4 regions of the Halomonas sp. HL-93 genome follow, and region 2 is predicted to be linked to each of the others. Evidence: predicted binding sites of a transcription regulator. Region 2 holds the regulator's gene; each other region holds the start of a gene.
What was found. The regulator sigma-54, encoded in region 2, starts transcription at its own class of promoters, with help from an activator protein. The targets are predictions, from matches to a motif close to TGGCACNNNNNTTGCTNT.
Positions count from the first base shown of each region.

Region 1 (4,214 bases), 1.9 Mb from region 2:
CTGTCAACTGCGATCACGAAGCGGCCGTCGTCTTTCAGGCGCTGTAAATCGCTGTCCAGAAGCGCCTGCAGCCACTCGTCGGCACGCTCGTGCTCGCTTTCGATAATGGCGGTAATAGCTTCTGATTTATCGTCAAATGAGCGCGTATCCAACGCCTCCAGCAGGGCTTGACCATCGTCTTCCTGCGCCTGAACCGTCATGGGTAGCCAGGCCAGTAGGCTGATGAAGAGACAGGTGACGATCCTTGTCATGACGCGTGGCGTCCACGAATAGCAAGGGATCCTCATGGGTTAATCCTTTGAGTGGCGTGCCCTACACGTCGCCAAACACAACGCGACGCATAGGTAAATGGATGAGGTGAGCGGATAAAACAACGCAGGGGCGGCTGAACGCCGCCCCCAGGACATTAATCCTCAGAGAGCGCTTCTTCCGCTTGCTCTTCGGCATCGCTGCCCATGCAGCGGTTTTCCGCCACGTTGTAGTTGCCGCATTCCATCGGCTTACGCCAGTCGCTGATCAAGTCCCGCGAGCCCGGCAGGTAGTCCGACCACGCATCGCCCGCAACGGTAGAGGGTGTTTCCCAAACCACGGCGAACTGACCGTCATCCTGAATTTCCCCGATCATGACCGGCTTGGTGATGTGGTGGTTAGGCATCATCGCCGCTGAACCGCCCGACAGGTTGGGCACGGTCACACCAATAATCGCTTCCTTGACCGCATCTACATCGGTTGTACCGGCTTTCTCCACGGCCTCTACCCACATGTTGAAGCCGATGTAGTGGGCTTCCATCGGGTCGTTGGTCACGGCGTCGTCTTCGCCGGTATGCTCAATCCAGGCGTCGATAAAGTCGTAGTTGGCGTCACTATCCACGCTCATGAAGTAGTTCCAGGCCGCCAGGTGGCCGACCAGCGGTGCGGTATCGATCCCGGTCAGTTCCTGCTCGCCTACCGAGAAAGCAACCACAGGAATATCCGCCGCGTCGATGCCCTGGTTACCTAGCTCGCGGTAGAACGGCACGTTGGCATCGCCGTTAACCGTGGAGACCACGGCGGTTTTCTTACCTTCGCTGCCGAAGCGGCCGATTTCCGAGACGATATTCTGCCAATCGGAGTGACCAAAGGGCGTGTAGTTGACCATGATGTCTTCATCGGCCACGCCAAATTCTTCTTTCAGATAGGCTTCGAGGATACGGTTGGTAGTACGCGGGTAAACGTAGTCGGTACCGGCCAACACCCAACGCTCCACGCCCACTTCATTTTTCAGATAGTTAACCGCTGGAATCGCCTGCTGGTTGGGAGCGGCGCCGGTGTAGAAGACGTTTTCCGAAGACTCTTCGCCTTCATACTGCACCGGGTAGAACAGCAGACCGTTGAGTTCTTCCACCACCGGCAGTACCGACTTGCGCGATACCGAGGTCCAGTTGCCGAAGATGACATCGACCTCTTCCTGCTCAAGCAGCTCGCGGGCACGCTCGGCAAATAGCGGCCAGTCGGAAGCCGGGTCCACCACTACCGCTTCAATATCACGGCCTAGCAGACCGCCTTCTTCATTTTGCTGTTCAATCAACAGCTCAACGGTATCTTTAAGAACCGTCTCGCTGATCGCCATAGTTCCAGAGAGGGAGTGCAGAATACCCACTTTAATCGGGTCATCGTCCTGCGCGATGGCCTGCGTGCTGGCCCCCATCACAGCGGCGGTTAGCAGGGCAGTTGAGAACACTTGGGAGGTCTTAGGGTGTGTCTTGCGTAGGAAAGTGGTCACTTGAATCTCCTTGCACCCCTTATGCTGGGGGCTTGTTTATTGGTCTCGTATGCCAAGCGCAAAACGCTGGTATACGTCTACTAGCAACAAGTTTTTGCAAGGGTTGCGCCAGAGTGGCACATTGCCGATTTATAAAAGCATAATCAGTTATTTAAGCTAACGCTTAAAAAGTCAAAAATGCCTAAATGCACTAGAATAGCGCACCCACACTCCATCAGCGCACGCTAACCATGCACCAATAGCATTCAACGCACCATCAGCGGGCGCCCATTAAAAAAGCGCCCCAGGGACCACCCAGGGCGCTTTACCTAACACGTATACGTTATGCACAAACTTAGCTGGATAACGTATCTGGTCATACCTTCCTAGCTATTTACCGCCTTGCGTTTGCGGAGCTTCTTCACCAGCGGCATGAACAGTGAGAGCAATGCCAAGGACAACAATCCCAGAGAAATCGGCTTAGCGATAAAGATGCCCCAATCGCCGCCGGAGATTTGCAGCGCGCGGCGCATGGACTCTTCCATCAGGCTGCCTAGAATCAGCGCCAGAATCAATGGCGCTGCCGGGAAGCCAAACAGTCGCATACCCAAACCGATCAGGCCGAAGCCAAGCAGTAGGAACAGATCGAACACGCTAAAGCTCAGCCCATAAACACCAATCATGCAGAAGATAAGAATCATCGACAGCAGCAGCGGGCGTGGCAGGTCGAGTATCTTGGCGATCAGCGGAATCAGCGGCAGGTTGAGCACCAGCAGGAAGATGTTGCCGATGTACATACTCGCAACGACCCCCCAGAACACATCGGGGCGCTGCTCCATCATCGCCGGCCCTGGGTTAACGCCCATCACCAAAAGTGCACCCAGCAAGACCGCCGTGGTACCCGAGCCGGGCACACCAAGGGTGAGCAGCGGCACAAAGGACCCGGTACAGGCAGCGTTGTTGGCGGCCTCAGGGGCGGCCACGCCTTTAATATTACCGGTCCCAAAGGTGTCGCCATCTTTGGCCAGACGCTTCTCCATGCTGTAGCCCAAAAACGAGCCAATGGTGGCCCCAGCCCCTGGAAGCACCCCAGTGAAAAACCCGAGCACCGAGCTGCGACCTACCGGGCCCGCGATTTCCTTCACTTCAGCCCGCGAAAGCTTTAACGAGCCAATGGCGTTGCGTGGCTTTTCCTTACCGCCACCACCGCGCAGCAGCATGTAAAACACCTCGGCCAGGGCAAAAACACCCAGTGCGACCACCAGAAAATCAATGCCATCCAACAGGTGGGCGGAACCGAACGTGAAACGCTCCGTGCCGGTCTGCATATCAATGCCCACAATCGAAATGATCACCCCCACCACGGCGGCAATCAGCCCCTTGACCAGCGATTTATCCGACAGCGATACCACGGCGGTCAGGCCCAGTGCCATTAGTGCAAAATATTCCGGTGGGCCAAAGCTAACTGCTACTTTGGAAAGCAGCGGGGCCACTAACATCAGGAAAATAACCGACACCGTTCCGCCGGTAAAAGAGGCGTAGGCTGCAATCGCCAGGGCTTTACCCGCCTGACCTTTTTTAGCCATCGGGTAACCGTCAAACGAGGTCGCCACGGTGCCCGCCACGCCAGGGGCGTTAAGCAGAATCGACGACGTAGAACCGCCAAAAATAGCCCCATAATAAACCCCGGCCATCAAGATAAGTCCTGAGGAAGGGTCCATGGAAAAGGTAATCGGAATCATCAGGGCCAACGCGCTGATCGGCCCCAGCCCCGGCAGCATACCGATAATCGTCCCGGCAAACACACCGGCAAAAACATAGGCGATATTGATCGGCTCAAGCGCGATGCCAAAGCCGTACATAAGATTATTAAACGCTTCCATAGGATTTACTCCCGACGACCCACCATGCGAGTCGACTCAAACGGCTCAGTTAAAACGGCAGCACACCGGTCGGCAAATAGACGTCCATCACTTTCGTCATGACTAGGTAAAGACCCAGCACAACACTCAGTGAACAGGCGATATTAATACTGTGGCGACGATAGCCGTAATAATGTGTTAAGCCCACAGAGAGCAGTCCGGAGGCCAGCACAAACCCCAGCGGCACCAGCAAGGCAGCATAGACAGCAATGGCTACTGAGGTCACGATCACCCGCCCCCAGGGAGAGAGCCAGAACGGACCATGCTGGGTGGTGTCTTCCGGCTCATCATCCTCTTCCTGCGCCGCAGGCTTTTCAAAGAATAGGCAGACCGAGAGTAGCGCAAGCAAGCTGCCCAGCACTTTCGGGAATAGGTCAGAATCGACCGGCCGTGGCATTGGGAATGCCGGCACCTGCCAGGCTAGGGCAAGATATAGCACTGAGAAAGCCAGCAGCACTACGGCCAGCCATTGGTTGGTATTCAATCGCGTCATGGAAATCTCTCCGAAGGAGTAGGACACCCCTCGCGGTTATAGCGTATCCGCCCAGGGC
Region 1 is NZ_LT593974.1:162,093-166,306, reverse strand. Features, by position in the region: gene urtB (urea ABC transporter permease subunit UrtB) at 1-251, opposite strand, end outside; gene urtA (urea ABC transporter substrate-binding protein) at 407-1,762, opposite strand; gene GA0071314_RS00760 (tripartite tricarboxylate transporter permease) at 2,128-3,624, opposite strand; gene GA0071314_RS00755 (tripartite tricarboxylate transporter TctB family protein) at 3,674-4,156, opposite strand.
Region 1: a site for sigma-54 is predicted at 1,856-1,873, ahead of urtA (urea ABC transporter substrate-binding protein). Genes of this name have one in related genera too.

Region 2 (4,214 bases):
TCAGCGAGTCCAGTAGCATGGCTGGCAAATTATCAATGGCGTAATAGCCCAAATCTTCCAGCGCCTGTAAGGCAATTGATTTGCCTGACCCGGATCGTCCACTAATAATGACGAGTTGCATGAAGGCTCTCTTGCTTGCGGTCAAGTGACGTGGGTAACCAGCCAGATTAAGACGTTAACTCAATCTATACCCACCGGACGTGCCAGCGGGTTACTGACTGGCTGCTTGGTCGCGTATCTTGGCGGAGATGAGATCCAGCAATTCACGTTGACTGCCCGTTTTGCGTAGCTGCTGGCGTGTGTCGGCGTCGTTCATGATGGAAGCGACTTGGCCCAGCAAGGCCAAATGCGTGTCGTCCGCTTCTTCGGGCACAAGTAGGACAAACACCAAATCCACCGGATCGCCGTCAATTGCATCGAAGTCGACCGCTTCATTGAGTTTGAGAAAGCCCGCGATAGGCGATTCACAGTGTGGGCTTCGCGCATGAGGAATCGCCACACCGTTGCCAATTCCCGTGCTGCCCAGGCGTTCACGCCCAATCAAGCGACTGAATACTTCCTGGCTATCGAGGCTTGGGATGTTTTGCGCGATGAAGGTGCTGAAAAACTCCAGCACCCGTTTTTTGCTGCCCCCAGGCACATCGTAGAGAACGCGCTCCGGGGGGAGGATAGTGGCCAACGTCATTGAATTAACGCACGCCTGCGCCTTGGGCGCGGGCTTGTGCTTTTTCCTTATGCTTAACGAGTTGCCTATCGATTTTGTCCGCTAGGGCGTCAATGGCGGCGTACATATCATTATCAAGGGCTTCGGCGTGCAAGTCAGCACCTGCTGCGTGCAACGTGCAGGCCGCCTGTTGGCGCTCTTTTTCAACCGAAAGCGTTACCTGCACGGTGGTAATGTTGTCGTAATGGCGCTCGACGCGTTCCAACTTTTCGTTGACATAGTCACGCAAGGCGTCAGTCAGTTCCACATGATGACCGGTGATATTGACTTGCATTGACGTACTCCTTATCCATCGGACTGTTCTTCGATTGTAACCCTTTTTGCCGTTAAGCAAAGCCCTTGTGATGAGTTTCCGTTTATCTAACGCAAACGACGTCGCTCGCTGGATGAGGGAATGCCCATGCCTTCTCGATATTTGGCGACAGTGCGGCGTGCCACGTGGATGCCGACGTCTTCAAGTAGAGTCACTAAACGGCTGTCCGACAGTGGTTTGCCGGAGGGCTCTTCCTGAATTAATTTTTTGAGCCGTGCACGAATCGCCGTACTGGAGTGGCTGTCACCGTCTTGACCGCTTATTTGGCTGGAGAAGAAGTATTTAAGCTCGAAAATACCCCTTGGGGTATGGATGAATTTCTGGGTGGTGACGCGAGAAATCGTCGATTCGTGCATCTCTACCGCATCCGCAATATCCGCCAGAATAAGCGGCTTCATGGCTTCTTCGCCCTGCTCTAAAAAGCCGATTTGGCGAGTGATGATTTCGCGGCCGACACGCAGTAGCGTGTCGTTGCGGCTGGAGAGGCTTTTGATCAGCCAGCGGGCTTCCTGTAAGTGGTCTTTGAGGAATTGGTTATCCTGACTTTTGTCGGCGCGCTTAATCAGGCTGGCGTAGTCGGGTTGAATCCTGAGCTTAGGCAGCGCCTCTGGATTGAGTTCGAGGTGCCAGCCTTCGTTATCGTGGCGAACCACTAGATCGGGGATCACATAGCTGTCGTCAGTGGCGCTATAAGCGCTGCCTGGGCGCGGGTCAAGGCTGCGGATGAGCTGGACGACCTCGTCTAGCTGCGCATCGTCGAGACTTAATCGTCGCTTGAGTAGACGTTGATCATTTTTGCCCAAGGCTTCCAGAAACTGGCGCACCAAACGCCGCGCGGGAATCAATAACGGCGTATCGTCGGGTAGCGTGGCGAGTTGTAGCATCAGGCACTCGCGAAGATCACGGGCGAACACGCCGGTGGGCTCAAACTGTTGAAGCCGTAACAAGATGGTTTCAACCTCACGCTGGCTGAGCCCTTCCACGCCTTGGGCGCGCAGCCCTTCGCGGATATCGTTGAGTGGCTGGGTGAGGTAGCCGTTTGTATCGAGAGCATCAATCAGGCTCTCGGCAACCAGCTGTTCGCGGCTGCTTAAATCGGTCATGGCCAGTTGCCAGAGGAGGTGGCCGTGTAGGCTTTGCCCCGCCGCTTGGCGTTCAAAGTCAGGGCCCTCACCACTCGAGCTGCCGGTACTGCCCGTGTCCTGGTAGGTATCCGACCAGTCACTGTCGACGGAGAGCTCTGTGGGGATGCTGTCTGCCCATTCGGCTTCTTCCGGCTCGCTGGCGGCTTGTTCGCTGAACTCATCCTCCTGCTCAAGCATGGGGTTGGCGTCCAGCGCTTGCTGAATTTCCTGGCGTAAATCGAGCGTTGATAGCTGCAGCAGAGCAATTGCCTGCTGCAGCTGAGGTGTCATGGTGAGCTGGGTGCCAATTCGCAGTTGAAGAGAAGCTTTCATGACCATCAGAGAACCATTCGGTTATCGGAAAGCATCCACCCTAGTGCGAGTTTTGTTTTGGTGCAAGTGCAATAAGCATGCCACCGGCAATAAATATGCCATTGATAGCTTTACAGACGGAAATCAGCGCCTAAGTAAACGTCGCGCACTTCTTGATTGTCAAGAATGGCGTTTGGTGTGCCGCTGGCAATAATGTGGCCATCGCCGACAATGTAGGCGATGTCGCATATATCCAGCGTTTCACGCACGTTGTGGTCGGTGATCAATACGCCAATGCCCCGGTCCTTCAATGCGCGGATAATCGACTTGATGTCGCCCACTGAAATAGGGTCTACGCCCGCGAAGGGTTCATCGAGCAGAATAAATGCAGGCTCAGTGGCCAGTGACCTAGCGATTTCGACGCGCCGCCGTTCACCACCCGATAGGCTCATGCCCATATTGTCGCGGATATGGGTGATATGAAAATCCTCTAGCAGTGTTTCCAGACGAGCTTCGCGTCCGGCGCGGTCCAGGTCGCTTCGGGTCTGCAAAATGGCCATGATGTTATCGGCGACGGAAAGCTTGCGGAAAATCGACGCTTCTTGAGGTAAGTAGCCAATGCCTGCCTTGGCGCGCTCGTGCATAGGGGCGCGAGAAAGATCAAGGGTGTCGATGCCGACGCTGCCTGCATCTGCCTTGACCAAGCCGACAATCATATAGAACGAGGTGGTTTTACCCGCGCCGTTGGGGCCAAGCAAACCCACAATGCTGCCTTGGGAGATGTCCAGGTTAATATCTTTTACGACGCGTCGGCGCTTATAGCTTTTTGCCAAATGGCGGGCGTGTAGCGTTCGAGTTGCGCTTTCGGCGGCAGCTACCATCGGGCTCTCCTTAGTCTTCGGGTTGCAGCGTCATGCGGATGCGTTGCGGCTCTTGGTTCTCAACATCGGAACGCGCTTCGACGACCTCGCGGTCGATGAAATAATCCAAACGTCCGCCGGTGAAGCGGTCGCCTTGTTGAATGATTTCTGCCTGGTCAATCAACTCAACCCGGCGCTCGGCGACGTGATAAATCACGCGCCGGCCCCAGCCTTCTATCGGGCCATCTTGGTCCTCGGGTTGCTGACGTAAATAGGCGCGATCACCCAGTGCCGTCGCCCGCGAGAGCTCGCCTTCTTCGTTACGTTGGATTTCAACTTCATCGCCTCTGATCAGCATATCTCCCTGGCGAACCTCTACGTCGCCGGTGTAAACCGCCGTACCGGCACGTTGGTCAAGGTCAAGCTGATCGGCTTCGACTTCAACCGGTTGCTGTTGCTGGTGATTATCCGCCAGCGCATAAAAAGGGACTAAGCAGGCAGCGGCAACCGCCGTGTAGATAAACGCTTTCATGTTTTATTCCTGTCCAGGTTGCGTCTCTGGGGGGTGGTGGCCTTGAACGTTATCTTCAAGCCTCACCTCATCCTCGTTTAGCCATGCATCCATCCGCTGCGCCGTTGTTCGCTGGGGCGGTTGCTGGAGTAGCACGTGGGTGTCACTCCATGCATGGGCGTTTTTCCCTTCATAGTGCAGGACATCTGTATCGAGTTGCCAGCCCTCTTCGGGTGCTATGAGCTTGGCATTGCCGGAAAGCGTCAGTTCCTGGGAGCGAGTGTTAAGCGTGCCCACCTCTGACGTGGCGTTCCACACGCGTCGCTCGCTGTCATAAAGTGTGGCGTGGGGTGTTTCGGTCTGGGTCGTC
Region 2 is NZ_LT593974.1:2,446,928-2,451,141, reverse strand. Features, by position in the region: gene rapZ (RNase adapter RapZ) at 1-121, opposite strand, end outside; gene GA0071314_RS11420 (PTS sugar transporter subunit IIA) at 212-685, opposite strand; gene hpf (ribosome hibernation-promoting factor, HPF/YfiA family) at 690-998, opposite strand; gene GA0071314_RS11410 (RNA polymerase factor sigma-54) at 1,085-2,500, opposite strand; gene lptB (LPS export ABC transporter ATP-binding protein) at 2,605-3,354, opposite strand; gene lptA (lipopolysaccharide transport periplasmic protein LptA) at 3,365-3,865, opposite strand; gene lptC (LPS export ABC transporter periplasmic protein LptC) at 3,869-4,214, opposite strand, start outside.

Region 3 (4,214 bases), 1.3 Mb from region 2:
AGACGGCACTGCCTACCTCGACCCGTTCACCGAAGACGCTACGCTGGTGCTACGTTGTGACATCATCGAGCCGGCGACCATGCAGGGCTACGATCGTGACCCACGCTCTATTGCCAAGCGTGCTGAGGCTTACTTACAGTCAACCGGTCTTGGCGACACCGCTTTCTTTGGTCCGGAGCCTGAGTTCTTTATTTTTGACGAAGTTCACTGGAAATCCGACATCCAGGGCGCCATGTACAAAATCACCTCTGAAGAAGGTGCATGGGCCACGGATAGCCAGGTAGAAGGCGGCAATTTAGGCCACCGCCCGCGCGTTAAAGGCGGCTACTTCCCGGTTCCGCCGGTAGACAGCTTCCATGATATCCGCGGTGCGATGTGTAATACCCTGGAGGCCATCGGCCAGTCGGTAGAAGTTCATCACCACGAAGTATCTAATGCCGGTCAGAACGAAATCGGCGTTAAGTTTAATACGCTGGTGAAGAAAGCCGACGAAGTGCAGGAAATGAAGTACGTGATCCACAATGTGGCGCACGCCTACGGCAAAACCGCTACCTTCATGCCAAAACCGCTGGTTGGCGATAACGGCTCTGGTATGCACGTTCACCAGTCGTTCTGGAAAGACGGTAACAACCAGTTCGCAGGTGATGAGTACGCGGGTCTTTCCGAGATGGCGCTGTACTATATTGGCGGTATCATCAAGCACGCCCGTGCACTGAACGCCTTCACTAATGCCTCTACCAACTCTTACAAGCGTTTGGTACCGGGCTTCGAAGCGCCGGTCATGTTGGCTTACAGTGCCCGTAACCGTTCGGCGTCGATTCGTATTCCGTATACGGCCAGCCCGAAAGGCAAGCGTGTTGAAACGCGCTTCCCTGATCCGACGGCTAACCCGTACCTGGCCTTCGCAGCGATGCTGATGGCCGGTATCGACGGTATCAAGAACAAGATCCACCCTGGCGATGCCATGGACAAAAATCTCTACGATCTGCCGCCGGAAGAAGGTAAATCGGTACCCACCGTGGCGAGCAGCCTGGATCAGGCGCTGGAAGCGCTGGACACCGATCGTGCATTCTTGACCGAAGGTGGCGTGTTCACCGACGAAATGATCGATGCCTACATCGAACTCAAAATGGAAGACGTGGAGCGTATTCGCATGACCACGCACCCGGTTGAGTTTGATATGTACTATAGCTGCTAAGAACAGCTGCTAATCTCACCTATGTGGTGCTGATAAGCCTAAACCCCGCCACGGCGGGGTTTTTTTGTTTAGGGGGACGCATGTGGCGCAAGGCGTTAATGAGGCAGGCTAGGGTGTACTGGGTAGCTGGCTTTGCTCTGCTGTTGGCGGCGGTGGCCGTGAACACGGCAGCCTCGTCGACGGTTTACCGAGCCGTGGATGAAAACGGCAACGTTACCTTTTCCGACACGCCAAGTGGCGGTGGCGAAGCGCTAGAGCTTGCCCCGCTGCCTGGATTGCCAAGCCAGTACGCGGATAGGCAAGAAAAGCCGCCTGCCGCCACATCGCCAGGTCAGCCCTTTATGCCCTACGATCGCTTTCAGATTCGCTCGCCTAGCGCGGGTGCTGAGGTGGACGCTAACACACCGGTGACGTTGAGTATTGCGCCTCAGCTTCGCGATGATCATCAGGTACAGCTACGCGTTAATGGCGAGCTTAGCCAGTCGGCGCTGCATAGCAATGTGTTCTGGCTGGCGAACCTGCCCGCCGGTCGGCATCAGCTTCAGGCGGAGCTATTGGATAGCCAAGGGCGTCGCCAGCATCGCACAACAGCGGTGACAATCGAAGTGGCAGATTAGCGCGAATGCGCCATTATGGTGCATAAGAAATCGGTGAGGGCACTGACCTGCGCTAAAACGGCACGCCATGCACCGCTACGCGGCGCAAGTGCCGTGCAGATCAGCGCGGAGGCATATTTGGCGCGCTTTTTGCAGTTCCCTCTACATCTTTCCAGCGGAAGGCTGAACCAAGATAATGGATGAGGCGACTTTGCAAGACATCACCATGCACCAACGTTTACTTGAACACCTTACGACGGCGGTGCTACTGCTGGATGGACGGCTTAACGTGTGCTGGATGAATCCCGCCGCTGAGGCGTTGCTGGCGGTTAGCCTGAGCCGTGTGCAAGGCATGAGCCTCGACGGGCTGCTGGGCGGTGATGAAAGCATTGATGACGTGCTGGCCAAGGCCCGGGATGCGTTTCATCCCTTTACCCAGCGCGAGGCGCGCATTACGCCGCTGAATAGTGAGACGCTGACCGTCGATTATACGGTGACGCCGCTCTCCGAGACGGAGTTATTGCTAGAGGTCGAGCCGCGTGATCGGCTGATGCAGATTTCCCGCGAGGAAGCGCTAACCACTCGCCAGGAAACCATCAAGGTACTGGCCCGCGGCCTCGCCCACGAAGTGAAAAACCCGCTGGGCGGCATTCGCGGGGCGGCGCAGTTGCTGGAGCGCGATCTCGACAACCCGTCGCTGCGCGAATATACCCACATCATTGTAGAAGAGGTCGACCGGCTGCGGGATCTGGTGGATTCCATGCTGGGCCCGAACTACATCGTCAAGCACGAGCCGGTCAACATCCACAAGGTACTGGAACGTGTTCGTTCGCTGTTGATCGCCGAGCACCCACACGTTGATATCCAACGCGATTACGACCCCAGCCTGCCGGATTTATCCGGTGATGAATCCCAGATGATCCAGGCGGTATTGAACGTGGCGCGCAATGCGGTGCAGGCGATGAGCGATGCCCAGACTCAACAGCCGACGCTTGTGCTGCGCACCCGTGCGCGTCGCCAGTTCACCCTGGGAGCCGAACGACATCGCCTGGTTAGCGAAGTAGGCGTGATTGATAACGGCCCCGGCATTCCCAGTGCGCTGCAAGAAACCCTGTTTTATCCGATGGTGTCAGGCCGCGCCGAAGGTAGCGGGCTTGGCCTGTCAATCGCCCAATCCATTTTGCACCAACATCAAGGACTGATCGAATGCGACTCACGCCCCGGACACACCGAATTTCGTTTATTGATTCCATTGGTTATTAATTCCACCGGAGAAGCGTCATGACTGAGCCTGCCCGTAATGATGTTGCGCGGGTCGTCATTGTTGACGATGATCGCGCGATTCGCTGGGTACTTGAACGCGCGCTGGCGCAACCCGATCTTGAGGTTGAATGTATCGAACGGGCCGACACAGCCCTTTCGCGCTTGCTCGAAAGCCCGCCGGATGTACTCGTCACTGATATTCGCATGCCGGGGATCGATGGCCTGGATTTAATGGGGCGTGTGCGTGAGGCGCACCCCGATTTACCGGTCATTGTGATGACCGCACACTCCGATTTGGATAGCGCGGTGGCCTCCTATCAAGGCGGTGCATTCGAGTATCTGCCCAAGCCATTTGACGTTGATGAGGCCCTGGCTTTGGTGCGCCGCGCCATTGCGCATGCCCGTGAACGTCAGCGCCCGGTCAGCGTGCCAGAAGGGCTCAATGCGGAAATTATCGGCGAAGCGCCCGCCATGCAAGAGGTGTTCCGCGCGATTGGGCGGCTTTCTCACTCGCACATTACCGTACTGATCAACGGCGAATCGGGCACCGGTAAAGAGCGTGTTGCCGAGGCGCTACACCAGCACAGCCCCCGCCAAGGCAAGCCTTTTATTGCGCTGAACATGGCGGCGATTCCGCGTGACTTGATCGAGTCGGAGCTGTTCGGCCACGAGAAGGGGGCGTTTACCGGTGCGACGTCGCAGCGCCAGGGCCGCTTTGAACAAGCCAATGGTGGCACGCTGTTTTTAGATGAAATTGGCGATATGCCCGCCGAAACGCAAACGCGTTTGCTGCGTGTACTGGCCGACGGCGAGTTTTACCGGGTGGGGGGGCATACGCCAACGAAGGTCGATGTGCGCATTATCGCGGCCACCCACCAGAACCTTGAGTTACTGGTAGAAGATGGACGCTTCCGTGAAGACTTGTTCCACCGTCTAAACGTTATCCGCATTCACTTGCCGAAGCTTGCCGAACGACGCGAGGATATTCCGCGGCTGACGAGTCATTTCTTGGCCGAAGCGGCCAAAGAGCTGTCCACCGATATCAAAGTATTAACCCCTGAAGCCGAAGCCCACCTCACGCGCTTGCCCTGGCCGGGCAATGTCCGGCAGTTGGAAAACATCTGTCGCTGGCTGACGGTGATGGCCTCGGGGCGCGA
Region 3 is NZ_LT593974.1:3,740,480-3,744,693, reverse strand. Features, by position in the region: gene glnA (glutamate--ammonia ligase) at 1-1,198, shown strand, start outside; gene GA0071314_RS17330 (DUF4124 domain-containing protein) at 1,279-1,815, shown strand; gene glnL (nitrogen regulation protein NR(II)) at 2,021-3,079, shown strand; gene ntrC (nitrogen regulation protein NR(I)) at 3,076-4,214, shown strand, end outside.
Region 3: a site for sigma-54 is predicted at 1,934-1,951, ahead of glnL (nitrogen regulation protein NR(II)). Genes of this name have one in related genera too.

Region 4 (4,214 bases), 1.1 Mb from region 2:
TAGCGAGGCGATGACATCGGTGATTGATACCATGTCGACGATTAACGACAGCGCGACACAGATGAGCAGTATCGTCGCCACAATCGATTCGATTGCATTTCAAACCAATATATTGGCACTTAACGCCTCGGTAGAGGCCGCACGCGCAGGCGAACAGGGGCGTGGCTTTGCCGTTGTCGCCAGCGAAGTCCGCCAATTGGCTAGCCGCTCGGCGGCGGCAGCACAGGAAATTAAAACGCTAATTGATAACTCCGACGCCCAGGTCGTGCAAGGAAGTCGCCAAGTACGCGACACCGGCAGCGTGATTAGCGGTATCGTCGACAACATTAAGCAGCTTAATACGTTAGTGAAAGAAATCTCAGCGGCTACCAAGGAACAAAGCTATGGCATTGAGCAGGTCAACCAAGCTGTCACTCAGATGGATCAAATGACTCAGCAAAATGCCGGGCTGGTACAACAAAGTACCGGGGCAACACAACGTTTAGCAGACCTCAGCTTTGAATTACGCCAGCGGGTTGCACATTTCCAAATTGCCGGATCTCAAGCCTCTTCAACCCAGGCCCTGCCTTCCTCTCATCAGGGTTAATCACTAACCTTCAGTCTGGCTGGGCGCATCACCCATGATACGCCCAGCTAGCCCTCCCCTATCCGAATCAAAGCAACTTAAACATCGCCCTGATTATCCAGCTCCACGGCTTCGTGCATGCGCATGAGCAGGTCAGGGACGGCTGCCTGTACGCGGTTCCAACTGGGAATAAAGGGCCGTTCGCGGGGGTTATCCAGAAACAAATTACCTGCTTCCAACAGATTGCTAGCGAATAACTCAACGGCCTGCTCTTCGCTGTGACGATCAAGACTCAAACCGTTCATGGTGGCATCGTGATCGTAGGCCTCGATCAAGTCCAACGCCAGCCGGTAATAGGTTGCCTTAAGTGTGCGGAAATCTTCACTGCTGAACGTAATCCCCTGGGTGGCCAGTTTGCGATATAGCGCTTTGGCGATATCCAAGCTCATCCGATTCAGTCCGGCATCGGGGTTCTCTTCGCTGACCGGCTGGTGCTTATGGTCGTAGGCATCGGCAATGTCGACTTGGCAAAGCTGGCGCGGTGAGTAGTTTCGCTGAAGTTCAGAGAGAACGCCAATCTCAAGCCCCCAATCCGCTGGAATACGAATCCCCTCTAAAACGTCGCTGCGCATAGCAAATTCGCCCGAAAGCGGATAGCGGAAGCTATCCAAATAGTCGAGGTAAGGTAAGGGACCACATACGGTTTTAAGCGCTCGTAATAATGGCGTTACCATCAGGCGCGAGACGCGTCCGTTGAGCTTTCCTTCGGCAATGCGCGGGTAATAGCCCTTACAGAAGCTGTAGTTAAAGCGCGGGTGGGCAACCGGGTACATCAAGCGCGCCAACAGGCCTCGGTCATAAGTCAAAATATCGCAGTCGTGCAGCCCAACAACCGATGAACGACCAGAGGCCAGTATATAGCCTGCGCAATACCATACATTGCGGCCTTTCCCTGGTTCGAGCGAACCTAACCCGTGCTGTTCCAGCTCTGCATCCAACGCGCGTAAGCGAGGCCCATCGTTCCATAAAATACGTGTGTGCTGAGGCAAGCGTGAGAAGAACTCCCGCGCATATAAAAACTGCTCACGGTCGGCCCGATCCAGGCCAATCACGATCTCACCGAGATAAGGCACCTTAACCAGCTCATCGACAATGGCCGAAAGCGCCGGGCCTTCAAGCTCTGAAAATAACGAGGGCAGAATCAACCCCATCGGGCGGCGCCGGGCAAACTGACATAACTCCTTTTCCAACGCCTCAACCGGGCGACGCGTCAGGTTATGAAAATCGGTAATCACACCGTTTTGATGAAAATCACTCATGCGTTTGCCTCCTTTGCATCACGCGGATTGGCAGGGCTAAGCGCATCGCCCCACCAGTGGGACACCCCTTCAACCCAGCCCTCGGGGCCAGTGGCCTGCGTCCGGTAAAGATGAGGATTGCTTGGCTCTACCACCAAGTCATGACGACCTCGGATCACCACCGCCTGATCAACGGCGTTTAACATTGATACGTCGTTGGGGCCATCACCCAAACCAAGCGAAAGAGGGTCACGCCCACGTAGCGCTCGAAAGCGTCCAATTAGCCATGTGACCGCGCTACCCTTATCGGATGCGCTACCCATGACGTGGCAAAAGCGTCCGCCTTGGGTAAGTTGCAGGCCGTCGCCCTCCAGCGCGCAGCGGAATGTCTCAAGCGCTGTGTCGTCGTCGTGCCAAAGTAGCGGCTCGCTTCCCTCACGCTGGCGGGCTAATTTCGCCTGTGTTGCATCAAGGCCGGTCAGTCCAATTAGGTCGTCAAGGGTTAACTCACTCATGGGGGTAAAGCGCACCCCAAGTCGCTTACGCCAGACGCGCAGTCGGGCGCGAATAAAGCCTATATCAACGCTGGGCTGTTTAATCACCATCCCGTCACGTCCGTTTCCTGGTCGGTCCAGACGAGCATGGCACCAGCCAGGAGGAAGACCGATTACGGCGCCATTCTCGGCAATAAAGGGTGTTGCGGTTAGCCCCAGGGCCTCACGCAAGGGAAGTAACTCAGCACGAGTCTTACTGGTAACGGGGATGACGGGCACTTTCGCTTGTTTTAACTGGGCAAGCCATGCCTTTGCAGGGGTGGCGTCGTAGCTGTGGTGGTCAAGCAGGGAGCCATCTAGGTCGGTCACCACAAGGCGAGGTGGGCCTATATCATGCGCTCTATTATCGGGGGGCGCTGAAGCGCTGGCGTGTTCAAGCATGGCACAGCCTCTCTACTGCTAAGCGGTGGTCGCTCGTTATCGCACTAAATAAAGAAGGCGATAACAGCGTATCTCTTGCTTAGCACGATACGTGCCAATGCTGGTAACGCATTGATATCAATATAAGGAGTCGCAGCGCTGGCGGATGCTGCTAGGGAGTTGACGTAACGCCAAACTCTCCATGCACTTTTATAGTGCAATATCACGATACAAACTCATCAGAACTGCACCTTTAAGGCACCAACATGGTTTTACAATCAATTACAAAAAAACCAAGACAACCCTTGGCAGAGCCTTATAAATAGCTATACTGGAGTTGTACTCACTGGCAACCATGTACACCCCCCCCTTTGCCAGTGAGCTGCAGTGAGCCAAGCCCTTTATGCCCGCCTCCCCCGGCGGGCTTTTTTATGCGCTGGCGATGACAGGGAAAGTAAATTGAAAAATCAGCATTTATTCCACGTGTATTACCACTTCGACTCGGCGGTTACGCCCTCGTCCTTCGGAGGTGTCGTTATCTGCCAACGGTTGAGTAGCCGCCAGTCCAACGGCACGCAGGCGCTCTGTTGCCACCCCTGAAGCTTCCAACGCTTCCACAATGGCAATGGCCCGGGCGCTGGATAACGCCCAGTTGGACGAATATTCGGGTGTGTCAATGGTTTGACTATCGGTATGCCCTTCAACCCACACTTCCCCATCGTAACGCTGAATAGTATCGAGCAATGTGCCGATCAAGTCGCTACCGTCATCGGTTAACCCCGCATCTGCGGAAGGAAACAGCAGTTGGTCTTGCACCCGCAGACTAATACCCTCTTCAACTCGGGATACTTCCACCCCTTCTAAGTCGGGTAAATATGTTGAACGGTCAAGTTGTTCGTTGAGTGATAAGGCGCCATCAACGGCATCGTTGCTGATTTCTTCGACATTACTAGGCGGCTTATCCGTCAGCACCACCATGTAATTGACCAGAGGAAACGGCAACGGTGGTTGCTCAACAGGGGCCAGGGGCATCGGCAAACGCGGTTCAGGCAACGCTGCTAACGGTTCTAATATATCGTCAGGCATAGCGAGCAACGGGGGGACACCTCTCGTTGTGCGCGGTGGGCGTCCGGCCACCCCTTGAGCGGCCGTTATCGTACTGGCCAGCAATGGCCCCCCCAGCCAAGTCGCTTGGTTAAGTCGCTCATCCCGCGCATTCGCCAACGGTTCGGGCAATGGGACTTCAAGCGGCGGCGCAGGCGACTGAAAAACGGGGTCAGGAGGTGTTTCAGACGCAAACCAAGCCGGACTCGTGGCATCAGCCGCCGCGATAATGATTACAAACAGCGCTACCAGAAGCGTCATGATATCGATGTAGCTCACCATCCACACACTACCGCTGTCGTCTTCGCGGTACGGGGACATAAGCGAATCGTG
Region 4 is NZ_LT593974.1:1,343,085-1,347,298, reverse strand. Features, by position in the region: gene GA0071314_RS06080 (methyl-accepting chemotaxis protein) at 1-586, shown strand, start outside; gene GA0071314_RS06075 (glycosyl transferase) at 664-1,884, opposite strand; gene GA0071314_RS06070 (HAD-IIB family hydrolase) at 1,881-2,798, opposite strand; gene GA0071314_RS06065 (OmpA family protein) at 3,252-4,202, opposite strand.
Region 4: a site for sigma-54 is predicted at 2,878-2,895, ahead of GA0071314_RS06070 (HAD-IIB family hydrolase). Genes of this name have one in related genera too.